DNA from 3 places in the Synechococcus sp. CBW1006 genome. Region 1 is predicted to be linked to each of the others. Evidence: predicted binding sites of a transcription regulator. Region 1 holds the regulator's gene; each other region holds the start of a gene.
The links. Region 1 encodes NtcA, which controls nitrogen genes in cyanobacteria. Its sites were predicted from a motif close to GTANCNNNNGNTAC; they were not measured.
Positions count from the first base shown of each region.

Region 2: the regulator NtcA is predicted to act here: its motif matches at 2,426-2,439, upstream of H8F26_RS05890 (circularly permuted type 2 ATP-grasp protein).
Region 3: the regulator NtcA is predicted to act here: its motif matches at 1,833-1,846, upstream of H8F26_RS00985 (P-II family nitrogen regulator).

Region 1 covers NZ_CP060396.1:586,949-590,734, forward strand. The annotation lists gene dcd (dCTP deaminase) at 1-179, opposite strand, end outside; gene H8F26_RS02795 (cob(I)yrinic acid a,c-diamide adenosyltransferase) at 179-820, opposite strand; gene ntcA (global nitrogen regulator NtcA) at 1,149-1,883, shown strand; gene H8F26_RS02805 (sulfotransferase) at 1,904-2,734, opposite strand; gene H8F26_RS02810 (DUF3084 domain-containing protein) at 2,946-3,786, shown strand, end outside.
Region 2 covers NZ_CP060396.1:1,232,191-1,235,976, reverse strand. The annotation lists gene ureC (urease subunit alpha) at 1-1,314, shown strand, start outside; gene H8F26_RS05895 (PilZ domain-containing protein) at 1,365-1,859, opposite strand; gene H8F26_RS05890 (circularly permuted type 2 ATP-grasp protein) at 2,495-3,786, shown strand, end outside.
Region 3 covers NZ_CP060396.1:190,473-194,258, reverse strand. The annotation lists gene H8F26_RS00990 (TlyA family RNA methyltransferase) at 323-1,177, shown strand; gene H8F26_RS00985 (P-II family nitrogen regulator) at 1,403-1,741, opposite strand; gene queF (preQ(1) synthase) at 1,986-2,426, shown strand; gene H8F26_RS00975 (cytochrome c biogenesis protein ResB) at 2,414-3,786, opposite strand, start outside.

The sequences.
Region 1 (3,786 bases):
CGAAAGATCAGAAACTCCTGCGACGACAGACGCAGGTCGTAGCCATAGGAGGAACAACCAAAGCTGAGCACCGGCGCGCTGGAGGTCTCGGGTTCGAGATGCCTCACCAGATGGCCCTCAAAGGGCTGGATCATGCCGGCATCGGCCCGCTCCTTGATCCAGCGGTCGTTCTTGAGCATCAGCCGCGGCGCAGTTGGGTGACCTGATCGGCCATGGCCATCAGAGCGGCGGGCATCGCCGGGCCCGTCAGGATGACATCCAGCTGAGCCGGCCGCTGTTCCAGCACCTCGGTGACATCCAGAAGAGACAGATAACCCAGCTCGATCGCCAGCCCCAGTTCATCAAGCACCATCAGATCCACGGCGCCCGCCAGCAGCTGCTGGCGGCTGAAATCCCACACCTCCCGGACAGCCGCCAGGGCAGGGTCCTGCTCGGCTTCAGCCTGCAGGGGAGCCGCAAGGCAGGCGGGCACCGCCGGCCGCAGCCACTGCAGGCGGCCGCAAAGCCAGAGACTGCGGCCCAGCCCCTGATCCACGCCACCTTTGAGAAACTGACTCACCAGGACGCGACTGCCCAGACCCGCCGTGCGCAGGGCCTGGCTGAACACGGCGCCGAAGCTGCCGCGGAAAGGGGCTGTGTGCACCTGAAGCAGCCCTTCGGCCTGAGGCACGGGCCGAAGGGGCACTACAGCGCGAGTCGCTGGGCGGACAGGGTCAGTTCGCTGCTCAGGCCGGGCCTCCAGCCGCTGACCCCGAACAGAGATGTCACCCCGCTGGGAGGGGCGATGGCTGCCCTGGGGGCTGGCAAGACTGGCGGTCATGGACATCCCGGAGGGCGATGGGGCCGGGCGAGCGGATCATTCCGGCCGACCTGGACAGGGACCGAAGCGATGGGATCGGACGCTGCGCTGAAACCTGAATGTAGCGGCATCTGCGCCCTGGACAAGCCACACACACCATCCCTGGTGGGAACAGACGGTTTCGCAGAAACGGCGGCACAGGCTGCGACAGGCGTCAACAGCCGCACAGGCCCAGAGCGCCAGGGGCTGGCGAGCGGGAGCGGAAGCGGAGGCCCTGACAGCAACCGTGTTGGTTGCTACAAGAAAGAGCAGGGTCGCTCCGTAGCTTCCCAGTTCCTGCCCCGCCGTCATGGTCGGCGCTACTCGCGGCTTCAGCCGTTACGCCCCCCCTCCCCCCAGCGGCTCCGCTGGCACCGGGTCGGGTGTGTCCGGCGGAGCCGGAGCCACCCTTCTCGAAGTGATGCGCGGTCTCGGCGGCAGCAGCGTCGAGACCGTGGAGCGTGGCAAAACCATTTTCTTTCCCGGAGATCCGGCCGAACGGGTCTATCTGCTGCGTCGCGGCGCCGTGCGGTTATCGCGGGTCTACGAATCCGGTGAAGAAATCACCGTGGCACTGCTGCGGGAAAACAGTCTGTTCGGTGTGCTGTCGCTGCTCACCGGGCAGCGATCCGATCGCTTTTATCACGCCATCGCCTTCACCCGCGTGGAGATGGTGACCGCTCCCGCCACCTCGGTCCGCCAGGCCATTGAGCGCGATGCCAGCGTCGGGCTATTGCTGCTGCAGGGCTTGTCCTCCCGCATCCTGCAGACCGAAACCATGATCGAAACCCTCACCCACCGGGACATGTCCTCCCGGCTGGTGAGCTTTCTGCTTGTGCTCTGCCGCGATTTCGGTGTGCCCAGTCAGGAGGGGATCACGATCGACCTGCGCCTCTCCCACCAGGCGATCGCCGAGGCGATCGGCTCCACCCGGGTGACGATCACGAGGCTGCTGGGCGACCTGCGCAACGACGGGCTGGTGCAGGTGGATCGCAAGAAGATCACGGTCTTCGACCCGATCGCCCTGGCCAAACGCTTCAGCTGACCGCCTCCACTCCAACCAGGTCAGCTGAGCAGATTGCGGTAGCGATCCAGCCAGCCCCGCGGCACCGCACCGAAACGCTCTGCCAGACGCTCCACCATCGGTAGATAGTCGCGCGCCATCTCCCGCTGAAAGCCCAAGGGGGGTTCCCGGCCGCCGGCGGCCACGTTGACGGCCGGCGGCAGACGCAGTCGCTCGTTCAAAGGGGGCGCGGCCAGAAAGTCGAACAGGTCGTCGGCGAAGGCTGCAGGATCACTGATGAGCTGTTCGAAAAAGCAGCAGTGCAACTGAGCGGGCTGGAACACCGCCTCGACGGTCTCGATGGTGCGGAGGTAGTTGGAACGGCTCACGGCGCCGGGCATGCGGGCCTGCTCCAGCAGAGCGGCAATGTCGGCCTCACCGTCGAACTGGCCCTTGCGGACCCGGTTGCGGATCGCCGACCAGACCCTCAGCACGGGATCGCGCATCACGAACACCAGCCTCAGCTCCGGTGCCAGACGCTGCATCCGCTCCCACACCGGCCGCTCCAGGGTGGCGTAGGCGGGGGTGATCTCGCCGACCCGCTTGCCCTGGCGACGTCCCTGACCAAACAGGCGGCAATACCAGGCATCACTGCGCGGCAGGAACCAGTAGCGGCCGAACCAGCGGGGATCGCGGGCGAAACGCTTCAGGTCCCAGAACCTGGCGCGTCGCCGCTCATCGGCGTCGAACACGCCGAAGCGGATCTGGGGCTTGTCAAAGTAGTGGAGCTCCTTGACCGGCGTGAGCCACAGATCCGGATGCTGGCTGAGAACCCTGTGCAGCCAGGTGGTGCCGGAACGCTGGGCCCCGATCACCATGAAGTCCGGAACCATCGCGGTGCAAGCCGGGCGGGCCAGACATTAAACGACCCAGAAGCACCGACCGGACCACAGACACCGGAACAGGCCAAGGATCAGACCCGGCGGGACGCCTCCCCAGACTGTCCGCACCGTGTCGGACGACGGGGTCTGTGCTGCAGGATGCAGCCTTCGGATCCCCCGGATCCGAAGGCTGACAGCGGAACGACGGCGTGGTGAGGCAGCGATGACGGGTTGGTTGTTGATCCTGGTCCTGCTGGTGCTGGGCGGCGTGCTCTCCACCCTCGGTGATCGGCTCGGCAGCCGCGTGGGCAAGGCGCGCCTCAGCCTGTTCAACCTGCGACCGCGCCGCACCGCCGTGCTGATCACGGTGCTCACCGGATCGCTGATCAGTGCCATGTCCCTGGGCCTGATGCTTCTGGTGAGCCAAAGGTTGCGGGTGGGCCTGTTCGAACTGGACCAGCTGGAGCAGAGGCTGCAGCAGAGCCGCGACGATCTGGCACGCAGCCGCCGCGACCTGGTCGGTGCCCAGGCCGCCAGCGCCACCGCCCAGCAGGCCAGCCGCCGAGCCCAGGCGGCCACCAAGCGGGTGGAAGGGGAGCGAAAACGGGCCCAGGCCCAGCGGGATGAAGCGGAGAAGCGGCTGCAACAACTGCGGCGCGAACTGCTGCCCCTGCAGCAGCAGCGTGCCCGGCTGGAGGCCGAGCGCGATCGCCTCAGCCGCGATGTGGCTAACCGGGACCAGGAGATCCGCCGCACCGAAACCGAGTTGGCGGCGGTGCAGGAGCAGATCAAGGAAGGGGAGAAGGAACTCCAGGGCCTTGAAACCAAGATCATCGCCCTGCGCCGCGGCGATGTGGTGATCAGCAGCGGCCAGCCCCTGGCCACCGCCAAGGTGACTCTGGAGCGACCGGAACAGGCCCGGGACGTGATCAACACCTTGCTGCAGCAGGCCAACCGGCTCGCGTTCCAGCGGGTGCTGCCGGGGGAGCCGCCGGACCGCCAGATCCTTCTGGTGCCAAGGAACGACATCGCCAAACTGGAGACTCTGCTGGCCCGCCCCGGCT
Region 2 (3,786 bases), 650 kb from region 1:
TTCATCTGCCCGCAGCAGATCGAGACAGCCCTTGCCAGCGGGGTGACGACCCTGCTGGGCGGCGGCACCGGCCCGGCCACCGGCTCCAATGCCACCACCTGCACCCCCGGCGCCTTTCACCTGGCCCGCATGTTGCAGGCCGCCGAAGGCCTGCCGGTGAACCTGGGCTTCTTCGGCAAGGGCAACGCCAGCACGCCGGAAGCCCTGGAGGAGCAGGTCCGGGCCGGCGCCTGCGCCCTGAAGCTGCATGAAGACTGGGGCACCACCCCGGCCGCGATCGACTGCTGCCTCTCGGTGGCGGATCGGATGGATGTGCAGGTCTGCATCCACACCGACACCCTCAACGAAGCCGGCTTCGTGGAAGACACGATTCGCGCCATCGGCGGCCGCACCATCCACACCTTCCACACCGAGGGGGCCGGCGGCGGCCACGCGCCGGACATCATCCGCATCTGCGGCGAAGCCAACGTGCTGCCCAGCTCCACCAATCCAACCCGCCCCTACACGCGCAACACCCTGGAGGAGCACCTCGACATGCTGATGGTGTGCCACCACCTTGATCCGCGCATCCCGGAAGACGTGGCCTTCGCCGAGTCGCGCATCCGCCGCGAGACGATCGCCGCCGAAGACATCCTCCACGATCTCGGCGCCTTCAGCATCATCGCCAGCGACTCCCAGGCCATGGGGCGGGTGGGGGAGGTGATCATCCGCACCTTCCAGACCGCCCACAAGATGAAAGTCCAGCGCGGCTCCCTGCCGGACGATGCGGCGGGCCCCGGCGGCGGCCGCAACGACAACTGCCGACTGAAGCGCTATATCGCCAAGGTGACGATCAACCCGGCCATCGCCCACGGCCTCGACAGCCAGATCGGTTCGGTGGAGGTGGGCAAGCTGGCCGATCTGGTGCTGTGGAAACCGGGCTTCTTCGGCGTCAAGCCGGAACTGGTGATCAAGGGCGGCTCGATCGTCTGGGCCCAGATGGGCGATGCCAACGCCTCCATCCCCACCCCGGGCCCGGTGCACGGCAGGCCGATGTTCGCCGCCTACGGCAGGGCCCTGGCCCCCAGCTGCCTCACCTTCGTGAGCCAGGCCGCCCTGGACGACGACCTGCCGCGGCGCCTGGGGCTGAGCCGGCCCTGCGTTCCCGTGGTGAACACCCGCGGCGGCATCGACAAGGGGGCAATGCGCAACAACACGGCCCTACCCAAAATGGAGGTCGACCCCCAGACCTACGAGGTCTACGCCGACGGCGAGCTGCTCACCTGCGAGCCCGCCGAGGTGCTGCCGATGGCGCAGCGCTACTTCTTACTGTGATGTTTGCCGGGTAAGGAGCCTGCACAAGCTGGTCAACCTGCACAAGCTGGTCAAGCAGTGATTTGACGCTTGGTGGACCGGCGGCAGGGCAGCAGAAGGGGCAGCGAGTCGAGGGGCTTCTCAAAGCCCACGCCGAGGGTGACCACAAAGCCGGAGCGTACGAACCAGCGCAGCACGGCCGGCATCACGTCCACGCCGAAGGAGGGATGGGGCCGCACATCCAGTCGTATCCGCAGGCGCTGGGCCAGGGGCATGGGCTGGTCTTCCGTGATCAGCAGACAGAAGCCGCCCACGCTCACATCAAGGATGTCGGCGAGATACCAGGCAGAGGCAGGTTGGCCGAGATCATCCAGCACCTGCACGGCAATCGGGCGGCAGGCCTCCACTGGATTGCGCAGATGTCGGCGGGAGTCCTGATCGTCGCTGGGGCCAATGGACGGCTGCAGGGTCGTGCCGGCAAAGAAACTGCCCGGATACTCCAGCCCTTCAGTGGCCAGGCCGGGATCGGAATCACTGAAGGGGAGGTAATGGCCCTGGGAGGTCATGGAAAGGGGGCACGGAACGAGCTGGGCCAGGTTGCGCGGCAAGGTCTCGGGTCGGAGCGGCGTTGCCAGGCAGGCAACCGCCTCTCAGCGGATGCATCGACTGGACAACCCGGTCAGTGCAGGCTTATCCCCTGCAGAAAGTCAACTCTCATATCCCAATCTCAACTACCACACTAGGCGCGGATTCTCGGAACAACCTGTCACCGTCACAACGGATCCGGCTGCCTGCGCCACGACTCCGTGCAACCAGCCCCAGAACGCTTCAGGCCAAAGCATCCCCACCTGCCAGCTCAGGCCTTACCAGCACGGGCTTCCCCCGCAGCACCGTCTTCGGACACGGTCCCAGCAGTCACCGATCAACCCGCCAGAGATGACATCCGAGCCCCGTCGCCGTCGTGCACGCCTGCCGACACACAGAGCTGCTCAGCCAAGACCGGCACCCACAGAACGGAGCCGACCTCCGGCGCGATTAGGCTGATTGAGGCATCTGCGCTGTTCGGCACGGACCCCTGGCCAGGAAAGCAGCGGAAGAGGACTTGAAGCTCCTGACGCCAAGCAGCCATTCCGTAGCTATTCATACCCAGAGGTGCCCCCGACGCTCAGCATGATCCGCCAAGGTCAGCCGGAGCCGGGACATGTTTACCGCGTACAAACCCAACCGCGGCTACGACGAGTACTTCAGTTCCACCGATGAACCCCGGGCGGCCCTGCGGCCCCTGCTCTCCTCGCTCGGCAATCTGGGGCTGGAGGAACTCAACCGCAACCATGCCGCCGCCGGCATGCTGCTCAAACGTCTCGGGGCGACCTTCCGCCTCAATGATTCCGGCAACCGTGGCGTCGAGCGGATCCTGCCCTTCGATCCGCTGCCACGGCTGATCGCTGTCGGGGAATGGCAGCGGCTGGAACTCGGACTGATCCAGCGCCTCGAAGCGATCGACCACTTCCTGGCCGATGTCTACGGCGATCAGAACATCCTCAACGACGGCGTCATCCCCCGCTCCGACGTCGAGAGCTCCCAGGGCTGGCGCCCCCAGATGCAGGGATTCCAGCTGCCGCTGGGCCGCTGGTGCCACATTTCCGGCCTGGATCTGGTGCGCGATGGCAAAGGCACCTGGCGCGTGCTGGAGGACAACCTCCGCTGCCCCTCCGGGGTGGCCTACTTCCTGGAGAACCGGCGCGTGATGAAACGCATGTTCCCCAGCCTCTTCCAGGGCCGCACCGTCCAGCCGATCGACGATTACCCCTCTCACCTGCTGCAGACCCTGCGGGAACTCGCTCCCTGGACCGAAACGCCGAAGGTGGTGCTGCTGACACCGGGTGTGTTCAACAGTGCCTATTTCGAGCACAGCTATCTCGCCCAGCAGATGGGCATTCAGCTGGTCGAGGGGCGCGATCTGATCTGCCAGGACGATCGGGTCTGGATGCGCAGCACCAGCGGCCTCGAGGCGGTGGATGTGATCTATCGCCGCATTGACGACGACTTCCTCGATCCGGCGGTGTTCCGCAGCGACTCCATGCTGGGGGTACGCGGCCTGATGGCCGCGTACCGCGCCGGCCGCGTCGCGATCGCCAACGCCCCCGGCACCGGCGTGGCCGACGACAAGCTGATCTATGCCTATGTGCCGGAGATGATCCGCTACTACCTCCACGAGGAGCCGATCATCGAGAACGTGCCCACCTATCTCTGCTCCCGCGACGAGGATCAGGCCTACGTGCTGGAACATCTCGGCGAACTGGTGGTCAAGGCCGTGGCCGAGGCCGGTGGTTACGGCATGCTGATCGGCCCCCACGCCAGCGCCGCTGAAATCAGCGAGTTCGCCGACAAGATCAAGGCCAATCCCCGCAATTACATTGCCCAGCCCACCCTGGACCTCTCCACCGTTCCCTCCCTCAGCGATGGTGAACTCTTCCCCTGCCATGTCGACCT
Region 3 (3,786 bases), 400 kb from region 1:
TGGGCAGGCGAATTCACAGAGGCTGCAAGGTCGTCTTCACCTTTCTTTCGTGTTAATCATGCTAATCTGTCGATGGCATGGGCGTAAGGAGTGGAAGGAGGCGTTAAGATCTCTTGGAAAGGATTGGATGCAACGCGCGGTTGCTCTTGTCGTAGTTGACCTGGGAAGGAATTCCTGAATTCTTGAATTCAGGGTGCGCTATTGAAATGGGACGGATTGTCGTGCCGGTCTTTGAGTGTGTCAAGCAGTTGAGGTCGTATGCTTGAAGAGGGCGTATTCCTCCAACGAAGCTGCCTGGCGTTATCGAAATTGGTCGCGATCCATGGCAGGTAAGCAGAGGCTGGATCAGGAGCTTGTCCAACGGGGCCTTGCTGCTACACGCCAGCAGGCGCAGCAGCTTATTCGTGCCGGACGGGTTCGCAGCGGTGGCCAGATCCTGGACAAGCCTGGTCTGCCGGTTGCACTGGATCGCGCTCTGGAAGTGGAGCAGCCTCCACGCTATGTGTCCCGTGGCGGCGAGAAGCTCGCGGCTGCCCTGGAAAACTTCCCGATCCGTGTGGCTGGGCGTGTCTGTCTTGATGGGGGCATCTCCACCGGTGGATTTACCGATTGCCTTCTCCAGCACGGAGCCGCACGGGTGTACGGCGTGGACGTTGGCTATGGCCAGACGGCTTGGAGCCTGCGCACAGATCCAAGGGTGGTGCTCAAGGAGCGCACCAATCTGCGCCACCTCCATCCCGAGCAGCTGTATGCACCAGAGGATCCCTGGCCGGATCTGGCGGTGGCGGATGTCTCCTTCATCTCGCTTTCGCTGGTGTTGCCGGCATTGGGTCGTCTCCTGAGCCCCACGTCTGAACTTGTGGTGCTCGTCAAACCGCAATTTGAGGTTGGCCGTGAACGGGTTGGCAAGGGTGGGGTGGTGCGTGATGCCTTAGCCCATGCCGACGCCATTGATCGGGTGATCACCGCGGCTGCTCGGGAGGGCCTGCGTCCTCTTGGCTTGGTGGCTTCGCCGATCACCGGACCGGCTGGTAATCATGAATATTTGTTATGGCTGTGCGGAGCCCCTGTGGCCAATGGCGGGAGCTCTGATCCCGCAGCTCTGCTGGCGGGCACCGAGCAGGAGCGTCGAACGGCCTTGGAGCAGGTGGTGTCAGCCACTCTCTCCACAACCTGAAGGAGGGGTCCGAAACCTCAAGGAGCCTTGCCTTGGCCGGTGCGGATGAAGGTCTCCTGGCGGACCGAAGCCATTTGGCGCGTCCGATGAATCCGCCACGATGGGATGCGGTCGGATCCCCGCAGAGGCTGGAACTCTCGCGAGGAAAGAAAACGAAAAAGCCCTTCAGATGGCTGAAGGGCTGACTTGAGCTTGTTGCCCAGCGGCTGTGCTGGTCCCAGGGGATCAGATGGCGCCGCTGTCCCGCTCGCCGGTGCGGATGCGGATCACAGAATCGATCGTGCTCACGAAGATCTTGCCGTCGCCGATCTCGCCGGTACGAGCCGCATCCTGGATCGCCGTCACCACGGTGTCCACCTGGCCGTCATCCACCACGATTTCAAGTTTGAGCTTCTGCAGAAACTCCACTGTGAACTCAGAGCCGCGGTAACGCTCCACCTGACCCTTCTGCCGGCCGAAACCCCTGACTTCACTCACCGTCATGCCGACGATGCCGGCATTGACCAGGGCGATCTTGACGTCCTCAAGCTTGAAGGGACGAATGATGGCCTCGACTTTTTTCATGGAAGCTGCTTGGGGCTGTTTGAAGTCTCTCAGGAAAGGCCCCGGAGAGGAGGAAACCTGTCCATCAGACCCGAGCTTTGGTGGGTTCGTCGTAGCAACGGCTACGGGCGTGACCTGGGGCGTGGCCTCGGGCGGGTCGCGACCGGGCGGGTCGCATCGGTATCATCCGAAACCCCTGACAGGCCCAGTGAAGGAGTCTGTCTTTCTCCGCCTGAGCCCCGTGACCGCCGCCTCGTCCAATGCGATCGCCAGTGGCTCTGCTGCCGGCAGTGCCGCAACCCCCTCCCCTGAAAATCAGACACGTACCCCTCGCTACGGCGAGCGGGCGATTGCCGAGGCTGAGCTGATCTGCTTTGAAAATCCTCGCCCGGGGCGGGCCTATGAGGTCTCGATCGAGCTGCCGGAGTTCACCTGCACTTGCCCCTTTTCCGGTTATCCCGATTTCGCCGTGCTGCGGTTGCTCTACCAGCCCGGCCCCCGGGTGTTGGAACTCAAGGCCCTGAAGCTCTACGTGAACGCTTACCGCGATCGCGCCATTTCCCACGAGGAGGTGGCCAACCGCATCCTCGACGACCTTGTGGCTGCGGCCGAGCCGGTCTGGATGGAGCTCCTGGCCGATTTCAACCCCCGAGGCAATGTCCACACCGTGGTGCGGGTGTCCCATGGCACCCGTCAGGCCTGCTGAGCGCCGGTGGACCTCTCCAGGTCCAGCTGGGCCAGCAGGGACGGCAGCTCCTGAGAGAAGGCCGTGAGGTTTCGGTTGCAAAGTCCGGCCACGTGCAGACGGCCTGGACGGTCGCTGCTGAGCCCGTTTGAGCTTTCGATGCTGTCTGCCGATTCTGAGGATTCCGCGATGGCCCAAAGCTGCCGGGTGGCGATCAGGCTGGCAGCGCCGCCGGCCAGGGCAATGGCGAAGCCCGTGTAGACGAGCGGCACACCAGGGTCTCGTTTCAGAAGGATGCCGCTGGCCGGCAACACGCTGACCACGCGGACCGGCAGTCCCTTCACCTCCTGAGCGGGGCCACCGGGCACCAGCTGGGCCAGGCTCTGGCCGTCGGGCCCGAACACCTGCACCGGTCCGTCCTCGCTGCTGAGGCTGAGCAGCACCGGCTCTGATCCATCCGGACGGGTGGGCAGCACCAGGCCCCAGATCTGTTCACCCAGTTGCGGGAAGCTCTGCAGCGGCAGTTGCAGCAGAGGGCTGCGGCCTAGCTGCACGGTGATGGCGGCCAGGGCCCAGTCGGCCTGATACAGGGTGATGCCGCGGTAGCGCAGCGGATGGTTGACGCTGATCTCGGCCTTCTTGACACTGGGCTCGCCGGTGGTTGGATCGGCGGGGTTGAGCAGGCGCAGTTGAGAGCGGAACTGCTCCGGGCGGCCGGCTGGATCGCGCTCGATCGCGAAGCGATCCAGGGCGAGGGTGAGCTGGCTGCGGCCTCGGCTGTCGAGCAGTTCCAGTTCCCTTCCCGGTGCGAGGAACTGTTCCTGCCGGTGCCCCCCCAGGGAGCCCCAGGCGGCGCCCACCATCAGCACCACCATGCCCGCATGCACCAGAAGGGGGCCGATCCGTCCCAGGATCCCCTTGCGGGCCGCCAGGCGGTCTGGATGACGTTGCAGTTGCCAGCCTTGCTGGGCAAGTAGATCGGCCAGGCGATCAAGGCCTTGCTGCGGCTGGGCCAGGCTCACGGTTTCCGCCAGGCTGAGCTTGCTCAGCTGCCGGGGCGAGCGGTAATCGATCCAGCGCAGGGCCGCCTGCAGGGCCGGCCATTGGCGCCGCCAGCTGCACAACAGAAGGGCCAGGCCCAGCCAGGCCAGCAAGGCGAGGAACCAGCTGCTGGAATACACGTGATCGAGCTGCAGGCGCAGGACGCCGTCGCCGTCCAGCAGCCCCAGCCAGGGCTGGTTGTCGTAGATCCGGTGATACAGCTCGGCGCTTTCCTGTTGTGGGATGGCGGTGCCGATGCCGCTGGCGATGGCGATCACCACCAGCAGGGCGATCGCCAGCCGCAGATCGGCCAGTGCAGCGATCAGGCGTTGCAGGGTTC